DNA from 2 places in the Virgibacillus ainsalahensis genome. Region 2 is predicted to be linked to the other one. Evidence: a T-box and tRNA genes for the amino acid it is inferred to sense, from the RefSeq annotation. Region 2 holds a T-box; the other holds one or more tRNA genes.

What was found. The T-box of region 2 lies ahead of glyQ (glycine--tRNA ligase subunit alpha). A T-box ahead of a tRNA ligase gene usually reads a tRNA of that ligase, here a tRNA-Gly.
Region 1: it has a tRNA-Gly gene. The T-box ahead of glyQ (glycine--tRNA ligase subunit alpha) is inferred to sense a tRNA for this amino acid. The anticodon was not compared.

What each region holds. Positions count from the first base shown of each region.
Region 1 is NZ_AP043943.1:2,560,190-2,566,018, forward strand. Features, by position in the region: gene queG (tRNA epoxyqueuosine(34) reductase QueG) at 1-550, opposite strand, end outside; gene ACZ427_RS12510 (ABC-ATPase domain-containing protein) at 567-2,270, opposite strand; tRNA gene ACZ427_RS12515 (tRNA-Gly) at 2,416-2,489, opposite strand; gene dat (D-amino-acid transaminase) at 2,706-3,602, shown strand; gene ACZ427_RS12525 (S9 family peptidase) at 4,388-5,829, shown strand, end outside.
Region 2 is NZ_AP043943.1:1,987,306-1,993,134, forward strand. Features, by position in the region: gene ACZ427_RS09675 (pyruvate, water dikinase regulatory protein) at 1-246, opposite strand, end outside; gene ACZ427_RS09680 (helix-turn-helix transcriptional regulator) at 262-891, opposite strand; gene glyS (glycine--tRNA ligase subunit beta) at 985-3,072, opposite strand; gene glyQ (glycine--tRNA ligase subunit alpha) at 3,073-3,951, opposite strand; T-box leader at 4,091-4,270, opposite strand; gene recO (DNA repair protein RecO) at 4,328-5,074, opposite strand; gene ACZ427_RS09700 (YqzL family protein) at 5,134-5,277, opposite strand; gene era (GTPase Era) at 5,374-5,829, opposite strand, start outside.

The DNA of each region.
Region 1 (5,829 bases), 570 kb from region 2:
CCGGATCATCCGGGATAAAAGGGATGTTTGTAATAAGTTCCCCGAGATACACGAAAGAGCCGAACTCCGGCGTGATGATAGAAGTATTCTTCCCGCTAAAGCCAATACCTGCACGTTCCGCCACAGCCCTGTCGGAAAGTTCGCCTGTATCGACCATCACTCTATTTTCTCCATCAGGAACTTTTTCTTTAATAAACGTTGAGAGTTTTTCTAAACGATCCCTTAGCACAGTATGATAATCTGTTCCCCAAGAGGCACGAGCAAAGATCCCGCGTCGTTCTTCTTTAGTACTTTTCGGGGCATCCTTCATCCTTGATGGATAAGCAAGTGCAATCGAAATGATGGACTGCGCTTCCGGCAGCAGACGCTCTGGTTCAGTACGCTCATCCAGTGAGCCTTTCTCAAATCCCGACTGGTAGCCAAGCTCCTGCTGTCTTCTTAGCCTTTCCCTTAGTTCTCCAAATACATCTGCAGAGGCAAAGCCAATTTTATCAATACCAATTTCTTTGCTGTATTCAATGATTTCTTGTTTCAGTTTTTCGGTATACATCGGCTTTCCCTCTCTTCTAGTTTTGTTTTACATTTGCTGTACGCATCCGGTTCAATACTGCAGCAATTTCATATCGTCTTGGCCGTGCAATGTCTCCCGGATGCTGATTTTTAAATACTGTAAATGAAGCAAGTCCTTTTTCATCCATTTGTTTCTCCACTTTATCCAACAATTCATGTAGTGATTTAGGTTCGAGCCCGTTTGTTCGATCCAAAAACTGTATAATTTCTGCAATCATCCGTGTTTGGGATTGGTCGACAAGCTGCTCCGTGTCTTCAAATGATATATCCGTTTTTCCCATAATTATTTTATATAACCCTTTCGCCTGGGTCTTTTCCTTTTTCCCTTTTCTCGTCTGAAGAGAGTTTTGCTGAAAATAACGTTTGGCGACCTTCCCGAAATGATTATCGGTGATTGCATCTCTTTCCAATGGATACTTTTGGATAATCTCATTTGCCTGTTCTGTCACATTATAAGGGACATAAGACTCCATCATAATAACGGTATCCGCTCTGTCGAAATAGTCACCGGACCCGCCCATTACAAGAATTGTTGAGACATCGAACTCGGTACGCATTTGTTTGATTTTATCAATAAATGGTGTTATTGGTTCTTTATGATTGCTCACAAGTTGCTGCATACGATGATCACGTATCATAAAGTTCGTCGCACTTGTATCTTCATCAATCAGCAATGTAGTTGCCCCGGCTTCTAATGCTTCCATTACATTGGCTGCCTGTGACGTACTTCCACTGGCATTTTCCGTTGAGAAGAATGATGTATCCCGCTGATGTGGAAGATTGTTGATAAATGGTGAAATATTTACACCAGTTACCTGCCTGCCATCCTCTGCTCTTATTTTCACCGCATCGGGATCTGTCAGAACAAACTCCCGGCCGTCTCCTTCTGTATGGGAATAAACCCCACGTTCAATCGCTTGTAAAATGGTGCTTTTTCCATGATAACCGCCACCAACAATTAACGTAATTCCTTTCTCTACAGCCATGCCTTTGATTGGTACCGATTGATGAGGAATTTCAATGGCCACTTCATTTTCTTCTGGACTGCGAAAAGTGACTGCATTCTTTAATGGCCGATTGCTAATACCGCTTTCTCTCGGCAATATTGCATCATTTGCTATAAACGCAATCCAACCTTTCTTACGCATCTCTGTACGGATAGCATCCTGCTGATCAGCAAGCTGTACAGCCTGTTGGATTTGTTCATCCGTAATGGTGAATATAGAATTTTTCATAATCATTGGCAATGCATTAGCGAATAACTTCTCTGCTTCTCTACCATTAATCTTTCTACCATTTGCAGGCAAACCAACAGAGATACACACCGTAATCGAATCTGCTGTTACCTGAACTGCACTGCGCTCAAGGATTTCCTGTCCTGGTTTATCAAACAGAATCATACCGCTTTTACCGGAACCTTTTATAAATAAGTTGCTCTTTGCAATTGCATTACCGACTGCACGTGCCATCGCATCTTCTGCTGCAATCTTTCTCGATTGGGACTGGAGCCAATCCTTCTTGACCTCCCGCTTATCAGCCGGTATGACAATACGTATTTTTGAAGGTGTCGCAAATGGATCACCTTGTACATAATCTATAAATAAGTCGAACGCATCATAAGTGTATTGACCCTGAATACTTTTATATCCTTTGTATCCTTTATTATCGAGTTGTTTTAATTGTTGTAATAGTTTTCTCATGATTATCCCTCAAATGTGATTTTTATTTACTTAAGCATACTATGTAGAAAATGGTGAATTCAAGTGAAGTGGAAGGGAGTCTGGGAAAATTAAAAACGCAACGCTTCGTAGTCTAAGTACGAAACACTGCGTTATGACATATGTATGGAGCGGGTGAAGGGAATCGAACCCTCATCATCAGCTTGGAAGGCTGAGGTTTTACCACTAAACTACACCCGCATATTTATTAATGTAATATTTATTGCTACTGTTTTTCAACTGCAAGACTAATTATAGCAATTGTTTTTACACAATGCAACAGTAAATTTACAATTTACGACAAAAAATTTATAATTTCTTAACATCGTTAGATAAATTTAATAATTATCAAAAGTTTGTTTACATTGAATAAGATAAGTAATAAAATAATCATATGTTTGAAGGAGGAAGAATTTAATGTCTGTGTATCCAATTATAATGTCCCAAACGAAATTTACGCACCGTGATAATTTGAAATACCCTTATGAAGAACGTGGGCTGCAATTTGGTGATGGTATATACGAAGTAATTCGTATTTACAATGGCAACTATTATTTACTCAACGAACATGTTGACCGTTTATTCCGTTCAGCAGAGGCAATCAAAATTAAGCTTACTTCAACAAAAGAGCAGATTACTGATCTGCTTCTTGAGTTATTGGAAAAAAACCAAATGAATACAGATGGAAAAGTTTATTTACAGGTGACGCGCGGATCGGCACCGCGCGACCATGTTTTTCCTGAAGACATTGAACCAAATGTATATGCATATGTACAGGATTTGCCCCGAAATGCAGGTAATCTTAAAAATGGTGTTAGCACCATTACGCAGCGTGATGTCCGCTGGCAGAATTGTTATATTAAAAGCTTAAACCTTCTACCAAATGTACTTGCAAAACAAGAAGCAAAAGAAAATGGCTGTTATGAAGCAATTTTGCACCGCGATGGTTTCGTGACAGAATGCAGTTCATCCAATGTATACATGGTGAAAGATGGGAAAATCTACACACACCCTGCAACCAATAATATTCTGCATGGATGTGTCCGCATGCGTGTGGAAAAATTTGCTAAAGATCTTAATATCCCATTTATTGAAGATGGATTCTCTGTAGAAGATATTAGCATGGCGGATGAGATCTTTCTCTCCAGCAGTACATCTGAAATCATGCCAATTATCACAGTGGATAATAATCAAATCAACGAAGGAAAACCTGGGAACATTACCAGACAATTACAAGAAGCATATAATGAGGATGCAAACCTCCTCGAAAACAGCAGAACTTCCAAGCCTCTGCATAGCGGAAGCTTTAATTGAGTCGTTTTAGAAAAGCAGTCATTTTTAATCGATAAAAATGACTGCTTTTCTATTCAATAGATTTATATTTTAAACGAGAGGCTTTTATCTATCGTTTGGGTCTATGGTTACGCTTCCCCTCAAAAGATTTTTTCTTTTGACACAAAAGATATAAAAGACGAAGTAATTTAACAATGATTTCCTCTCATCCCTTTACAAAATAGGTGCTACTACAGCGCTGCTTAAAAAATACTCGCTTTCCACGGGGAACGCTTCAGCCTCCTCACTCGCAAAGCCCGCTCGCTGCGGGGTCTTCAGACTGTTCCTTTCCCGTAGGAGTCTCGCATTTTTTTAAGCAGCTTAGAATAGCTCTCTGTTTAAGAGAGAAAACGTCCATGAAACATAAATTCCATGAGCTTTATCCTTTCTATAATCAGAACACCACTCCAAGCGTAGGCAGAATGCGTAGACTCCTGTGGGAATAGCACGAGTCTGAAGACCCCGGAGGAAGCGTTCTTTGCTTCTGAGGAGGCTGAAGCCGTGCCCACGGAAAGCGAAGTATTCTGCCGAAGCGATTGTGATAGCACTCGGGTTCAAAAGAAATGGAAGAAGCAAAACCACGATAAAGTTACTTCGTCTTTTATATCAACTGCGACGTTAATGTGCAACAAAATATACGAAAAGACCCAAACTAAAACACGGCATTTTCTCCATAAATAAAAAAGGGAATATTCCGTTATTTTAATTGATTCGTAACACGAAACAGTTTAGAATATAGATACGATTTACTGAACAGGAGGCTATTTATGACCAATCCAAAACGTGCGATTACCGCAGAAGATATAACTCAAATTGATGTTTTTAGTGATCCGCAATTTACACCGGGCGGAGAGGCTTTTTCCTATGTGTCAACAAAGATTAATGATCAAAATGAATACCAGTCCCATCTATTTTTTCAAAAACAAAATGAGAAAGAAGCAAAGCAATGGACCTATGGAGATGGAAAGAATAGCAATCTGCGTTTTTCACCAGATGGCAAGCTAGCTGTCTTTCAATCATCGAGAAGTGGCTTACCTCAATTATGGTTATTAAAAACGGATGGTGGTGAAGCAAAACAACTGACGACATTCAAACATGGTGCACACAGCCCCCAATGGTCTAAAGATGGCAAATCCATAATCTTCAGTGCACCACTGGAGAAGGATGATGATGTAAAAAAGCAAACAGAGCAGTCAAAAGAAGAACGTCAAAAAGAAGCAGAACAGAAAAAGAAACAGCCGCTTATCGTAAACCGTTTAAAGTATAAGTCAGATGCAAACGGATTCCATGATAGCAAACAGACACAGGTCGTCTTATTTGATATAGAGAATGAAATCTTTACACAACTGACATCAGCGGATGCAGATCACAGTCATCAGGATATCTCCCCTGATGGGACATTTTTACTTTTTGCTGCCAACTTAAGTAATGACAGAGATTATGAACAGAAAAGCGATCTATTCACTTTAAATCTTACAACGAAGGAAGTCATAAATCTAACAAATGGAAAAGGTGCTTATCATAGCGCAAGTTTTTCCCCGGACGGCAAAAGGATTGCTTACTTTGGACATGAATATGCATACGATGGTGCTACGTTAAATGAATTATATGTACATGAAGTAACTACCGGGAAACATACGAAACTTAGTGATGAATGGGACATACAGCTTGGAGATTTGATGATTGGCGATACGAGATTAGGAAATACCACGACTGGCCCCGTGTGGTCAAAAGATGAGAAACACCTCTTCTTTATTGCTACGGATTTTGGTGCGACTGGACTGTATCAGGCAACATTAGATAAAGAACTGAAGGTCCTCTATAAAGATAATAATCATGTCTTTGGTTTTTCCTATGACCCGGGATCTGGTGATTTTATTCTTGGCATCAGCACACCAACCAATCCTTGCAATTTTTACAGATTATCCAAAGGAACTGAATTAATACGATTAACCAACGCAAATGCAGCATTCCTTCAAGAAGTGTCCGTAGCTGAACCAGAAACGTTAACGATAACAGCTGATGATGGCTGGGAACTGCAAGGCTGGCTCCTTCGACCATATGGTTTTGAAGAAGACAAAAAGTATCCATTCGTTTTAGAAATTCATGGCGGCCCTCATGCGATGTATGGCCAGTCCTTCTTTCATGAAATGCAACTATTATCCGCAAAAGGCTATGTTGTTCTTTACATTAACCCACGTGGAAGCCA
Region 2 (5,829 bases):
TTTTTCTTTTGCCTGGAGATTCATATGATTTCTTAAAACAGGATCAACTAATGTGAATCCAATGATTCCATTCTGGTCTTTCGCCAATTGAATGAATTCATTAATTGTTTCTTTATCTTCAACATAAGGAACCCGGTTTATTTTAAAATCGCTATTGTTAAATTGACTTGTTCCTGCCTTAATCACTAATTCGGCAGTTTCACCAACAGAATCCGACAATACAAAGACAATTGGTTTTGCTCCCATCGTTTTAGCTCCCCCTTATACATGATCCTCCATCACCAATTCTACAAAAACTTTTGTAATTGTGGTTTTCGTGATGCGGCCTACTACTTCCAATCCTGCATCGGTATCTTTAACAACAGGTACACCATCAATTTGTTTATTAATTAATTGGTTAGCAACATCGATTAACAAGTCATCTTTTCTGCACACTGTAATATTTGGCATTCTCGTCATAATTATATGAACAGGGACACTACTTAAATCCTGTTGACCAATACTTGCTCTTAATAAATCCTTGCGCGATAGAACACCCGTTATACATGAGTTGGCATCCACAACAAAAATGGTACCAACATCTTCAAGAAACATTGTAGAAATCGCATCATATACGGAAACACTTTCTTTAACTACAATTGGCACATGCTGAAATTCATGCACTTTATATTTTTTAATTTTTTCTGTCAGTAACTCAGAACCTGTTTTACCAGTAAAAAAATATCCGACACGTGGCCTGGCATCAAGAAAACCAGCCATTGTCAAAATTGCTAAATCAGGTCTTAATGTAGCTCTTGTAAGATTTAAATGTTCTGCTATCTTTTCCCCGGTGATCGGGCCATTTTCTTTAACGATTTCAATAATTTGTTCCTGTCTATTTGATAATTCCACCTTTTCACCACCTAACGAGCAGTATGTCATACTGCTCTACAATATTATATCTTATTTGAAGGGAAAAGGAAATCTAAGTTATACTAATGGTTTTTAAAAATTCTGCTGCTTCCATTCAATAGTTCTTAAGTCAGCATAGTCGTTTATCAGTTCAGCAACCAGATTTACTAATCCAAGCCGATTATTGCGAACCTCTTCATTTTCTGCCATTACCATATTATGTTCAAAAAAGTCATGGATATATGCTGCTAATTCACCCAGTATTTCCATAGCTTTGGATGCATCATTTTCATTATCGGCCTTTTTGTAAGCTTTTGCAACCTGGAGATATTTTTCATATAAGTTTTGTTCTGAATCAGTCTCAAAATGTGCTGAATCAATCTTTGGCTTAACCGTTTCCGTTGATAAATTCAATACACGGACCAACGCTTCCTGAATATTTTTAAACTGGTCATCACTTCTTTTTCCGGATAAGACTTTAGCTTTGGCAAATGTATGATAAATAACACCAATTTCATTATGCAGAACTGCCTGCGTAACATCTTGTTCAATCCCTATTTCTTTTAACAAATATGCAGTCCGCTGCTTGAAAAATTCATGAAGCTCCTGGTTTGTTTCTCCATTATCTTGCTGACCTATATCCACTGAAAGATAGATGTCTTTAGCAATACCTAATAAACTCTCGATTGATACATCCCACTTGTTGACTTTCATTATTCTTAATACCCCGGTAGCCTGGCGTCTGAGGCCATATGGATCCTGGGAACCTGTTGGTATTAACCCGGCAGAAATACAACCCACAATCGTATCAAGTTTGTCTGCAATACTTACAATTGATCCTGCCGTTGATTCCGGAAGCTCGTCATTTGCATGTTTCGGCAAATAATGTTCACGTACCGACTGGGCAACAGCTTGATCTTCACCGAAATTCAACGCATATTTTTCCCCGATTAGTCCTTGTAGCTCTGTAAATTCATTTACCATGTTTGTCATTAAATCAAATTTACTTATTTCGGCGGCCCGAACTGCTGCTGATGTAGTTTTATCATCCAGTTGTAATAATTGTGCAAGCTTTGTTGTAAATTCGACAACACGTTTTTCCTTATCACTGATTGTTCCCAGTTTTTCCTGAAACACGACACGCTCTAATCGTTCTTGATAGTAATCAATCGAATGTTTTTGATCTTCTTCATAGAAAAATTGCGCATCAGCCAACCTCGCGCGAAGTACTTTTTCATTCCCTTTTGTCACTATATCAAGTTTGTAACTGTCCCCGTTACGTACACCGATAAAACGAGGTAATAATTTTCCATCATTTGATTTTACAGGAAAATAGCGCTGATGCTCTTTCATTGACGTAATTAGGACTTCCGGGGGCAACTGCAGAAATTTCTGTTCAAATGACCCTGCAAATACTGTCGGATACTCCACTAAGTTTTTTACTTCATTTAATAATTCTTCATCTGCCGGTATCTGAAAATCCTCTCTTTCTTCCAGTTCCCGAATGCCTTCTACTATTAAATGTTCCCGTTCTTTAGCATCTGCAATAACAAAACTATCCTTCAAAACGGATGGATAATCCTCCGCCTTTTCCAATGTAATTTCTTCCCCTAAAAACCGATGGCCAAATGTTCGATTACCAGTTTCAACATGAGCAACTGCAAACGGAACGACTTTTCCCCCATAAAGTGCGACCAGCCAGCGAATCGGTCTGCCATATCTTAAGGTTTCTTCAGCCCAGCGCATGTTTTTCCCAAATTGGATAGACTCAACAATCTCTTTAAACCCTGGCAATAAATCAATCGTTTGCTTACCTTCAATATGTTTTTTAACAAAAATATAGGATGTTCCTTTTATTTCCTTTGTATATATGTCTTCTACCGATTTACCCTGTCCTTTCGTAAAGCCCAAGGCTGCCTTTGACCAATTTCCATCGGTATCTTTAGCTATTTTTTCTGCGGGTCCTTTCGCTTCTTCTTCAATCGTTGTCTGTTCTTCTGCAATGTTTTCAATTTGTACAGCAAGCCTTCTTGGTGTTGAAAAAGAAGTAATGCCATCATAGGTGATACGTAACTCATCCAACCAGCTTTTTGTTTTTTCTGCCAGTTGTTTTTCTGCATCATCTATAAATCGTGCAGGCAATTCTTCCAAACCAATTTCAAATAAAACATCTGTAGTCATTTACCTTTCCTCCTCTTTCAGCATCGGGAATCCCAGTCGTTCTCTTTCAGCAACATAGGCTTTGGCAATATTTCTTGCCAGGTTTCTGATTCTTGAAATATAGCCAGTGCGCTCTGTTACTGAAATAACACCTTTTGCATCAAGCAAATTAAAGGTATGGGAACATTTCAGTACATAATCATAGGATGGGAAAACCAGTCCTTTTTCCATCGTAGCCCTGGCTTCTTTCTCGTACATCGTAAACAGTTCAAAAAGCATCTGGGTATTGGATGCTTCAAACGTATATATCGAATGTTCATACTCCGGTTGGAAAAATATATCCTTAACCGTAACATTTTTTGTCCATTCCAAGTCAAATACATTTTCTTTATCTTGAATATAGGAAGCAAGGCGCTCAATTCCATAAGTCAGCTCCACCGATACTGGGTTTGCTTCAAGTCCACCTATTTGCTGGAAATAAGTAAATTGGGTGATTTCCATTCCATCCAGCCAGACTTCCCAACCTAAACCGGCAGCCCCAAGTGTCGGATTCTCCCAGTTGTCTTCCACAAAACGGATATCGTGTTGAAGTGGGTCGATTCCAAGCTTTTTTAGTGATTCCAAATACAGTTCCTGAATATTATCCGGTGAAGGTTTCATAATAACCTGAAATTGATGATGTTGATACAAGCGGTTTGGGTTATCGCCATAACGGCCATCCGCCGGTCTTCTTGATGGTTCCACATAAGCAACGTTCCATGGCTCAGGTCCCAGACTTCTCAATAATGTCATTGGAGACATGGTCCCAGCACCTTTTTCCACATCATAGGCTTGCATAATAATACAATTTTGTTCAGACCAGTGTTTTTGAAGTGTTAATATCATTTCCTGGATATTCATTGTTTTTATACCCTCCAATAAGTTTTTACAATTAAATTCATAATTCATAACCGAAAGCAATTGGCAAAAAATTCTCGGGTTCACACTCATTTTTCTACGCGAAATGAAAAACCCGCCCCTATGTCTATACTTATATAGACATAGGGGCGGGTTTTAACCGCGGTTCCACCCTATTTGCTCTTATTTGTCATAAGAGCCACTTTTTATCCGAATTGCTCTGGAGTGCCGTTCCTTACCGTTCTATTATCCGGCTATCACTATTCCGGACTCGCTTTGAATAGAACCAGCTGCAAGTACTATTCTCCATCTCAGCAATAGTATTATATCAATATGTATAAATAATACTTTATTCCATGCTATATTGTCAATGATCGCATCATTTCAGCAGATCGATCTGATTTAGGAACTTTTTCGACTTTAAATAATATCCTCCGTATTGTTCATAATATGCATCCAGAATTTGCCGCAATAGTTTTCTATTCTCTGGTCTTACGGAAATGGACCCAACGCGCTCAAGTTCCAGACTGGCAAAAACATGTAACAGTTTTGCAACAGAATCTGGTATGGAAATCGCTTCATGATCCAGATGCCTGCAACGGTTACAGAGTAATCCTCCCTCCCGGATCGAAAAGGCAAATGGTGTCTCCTGATTTCCACAATTGGTACATTTATCAACTGTTGGAGCAAATCCACCTTTATTAAACAGTTTTAATTCATACATCATGAGGGGCACTTCTATATCCTCATTTTCTTCAATCCAACGCATTGTTTGGTATAACTGATCAAACAAATACAAATCGGGACTTTGAGAATCGACCAGTTTATCCGTCAATTCTGTAATATAGGCAGTATACGCTGTTTTCATTATATCCTCGCGAATCTTTCTGAAAGAATAGATCATTTCCCCCTGCTGTATCGTACTCAGACCACCTGAATTCAGGTAAATAAAAAATTCACCATATATGAATGGCTGCGTGACAGCAGCCATTCTACTTTTAGGTTTCTTTGCTCCTCTTGCTATACAAGCGATTTTTCCAAGCTTTTTACTAACAATTGTAACTATCTTATGTGTTTCGCTATAGTCCGTTGTTTTTATAATAATCCCATCAATTTTTTCCAGCACATACTTCACCTTTCTGTCTTATCAGATTGAAGTCAGACTGAACAAACATGCTCGTACTACTAATTCTTATCCTGTGGAGTGAGTTCTTCATTCGTTGAACCTTCAAATTCATTGACCTGTGGTTCATTTTCCAGCTCTTTCATTAATAAATAGGTTTCAATGTTTCCCGTTTGACTAAAGATTTTCCAGGTTATGTCAATCACAAGAAACCCCACCTTTCGTTAAATGTGTTTGAAAATGTAACGCATTCTTAGATTTCCCACACCTATTCAAACAATTAGTATAAAAATTTACCATGATTAATATTCATCGCTGCGAAAACCATATTCATTTAACTGACTTTGCTTGTTTCTCCAATCCTTTTTAACCTTAACCCAAAGCTCCAAATATACCTTTGAACCTAGTAATGCTTCAATATCCTTTCGTGCATTTTTACCGATATTTTTCAGCATACTTCCTTGCTTTCCAATAAGAATACCCTTTTGAGTCTTTCTTTCGGTTACAATGGTCGCCTGGATAAATAACTTTTCAGACTCCCTTTCTTCGATATTCTCAAGAACTACAGCAATAGAATGCGGCACTTCCTCTTTAGTTAGATGTAAAACTTTCTCCCGAATCAATTCCGTAATTACAAACCGCTCTGGATGATCAGTCACCTGATCTTCTGGATAATATTGTGGACCTTCTGGCAAATGCGTTTTCAGCACATCAAGCAAATGCGTCACATTATTTCCTTGTAAGGCTGATATAGGTAT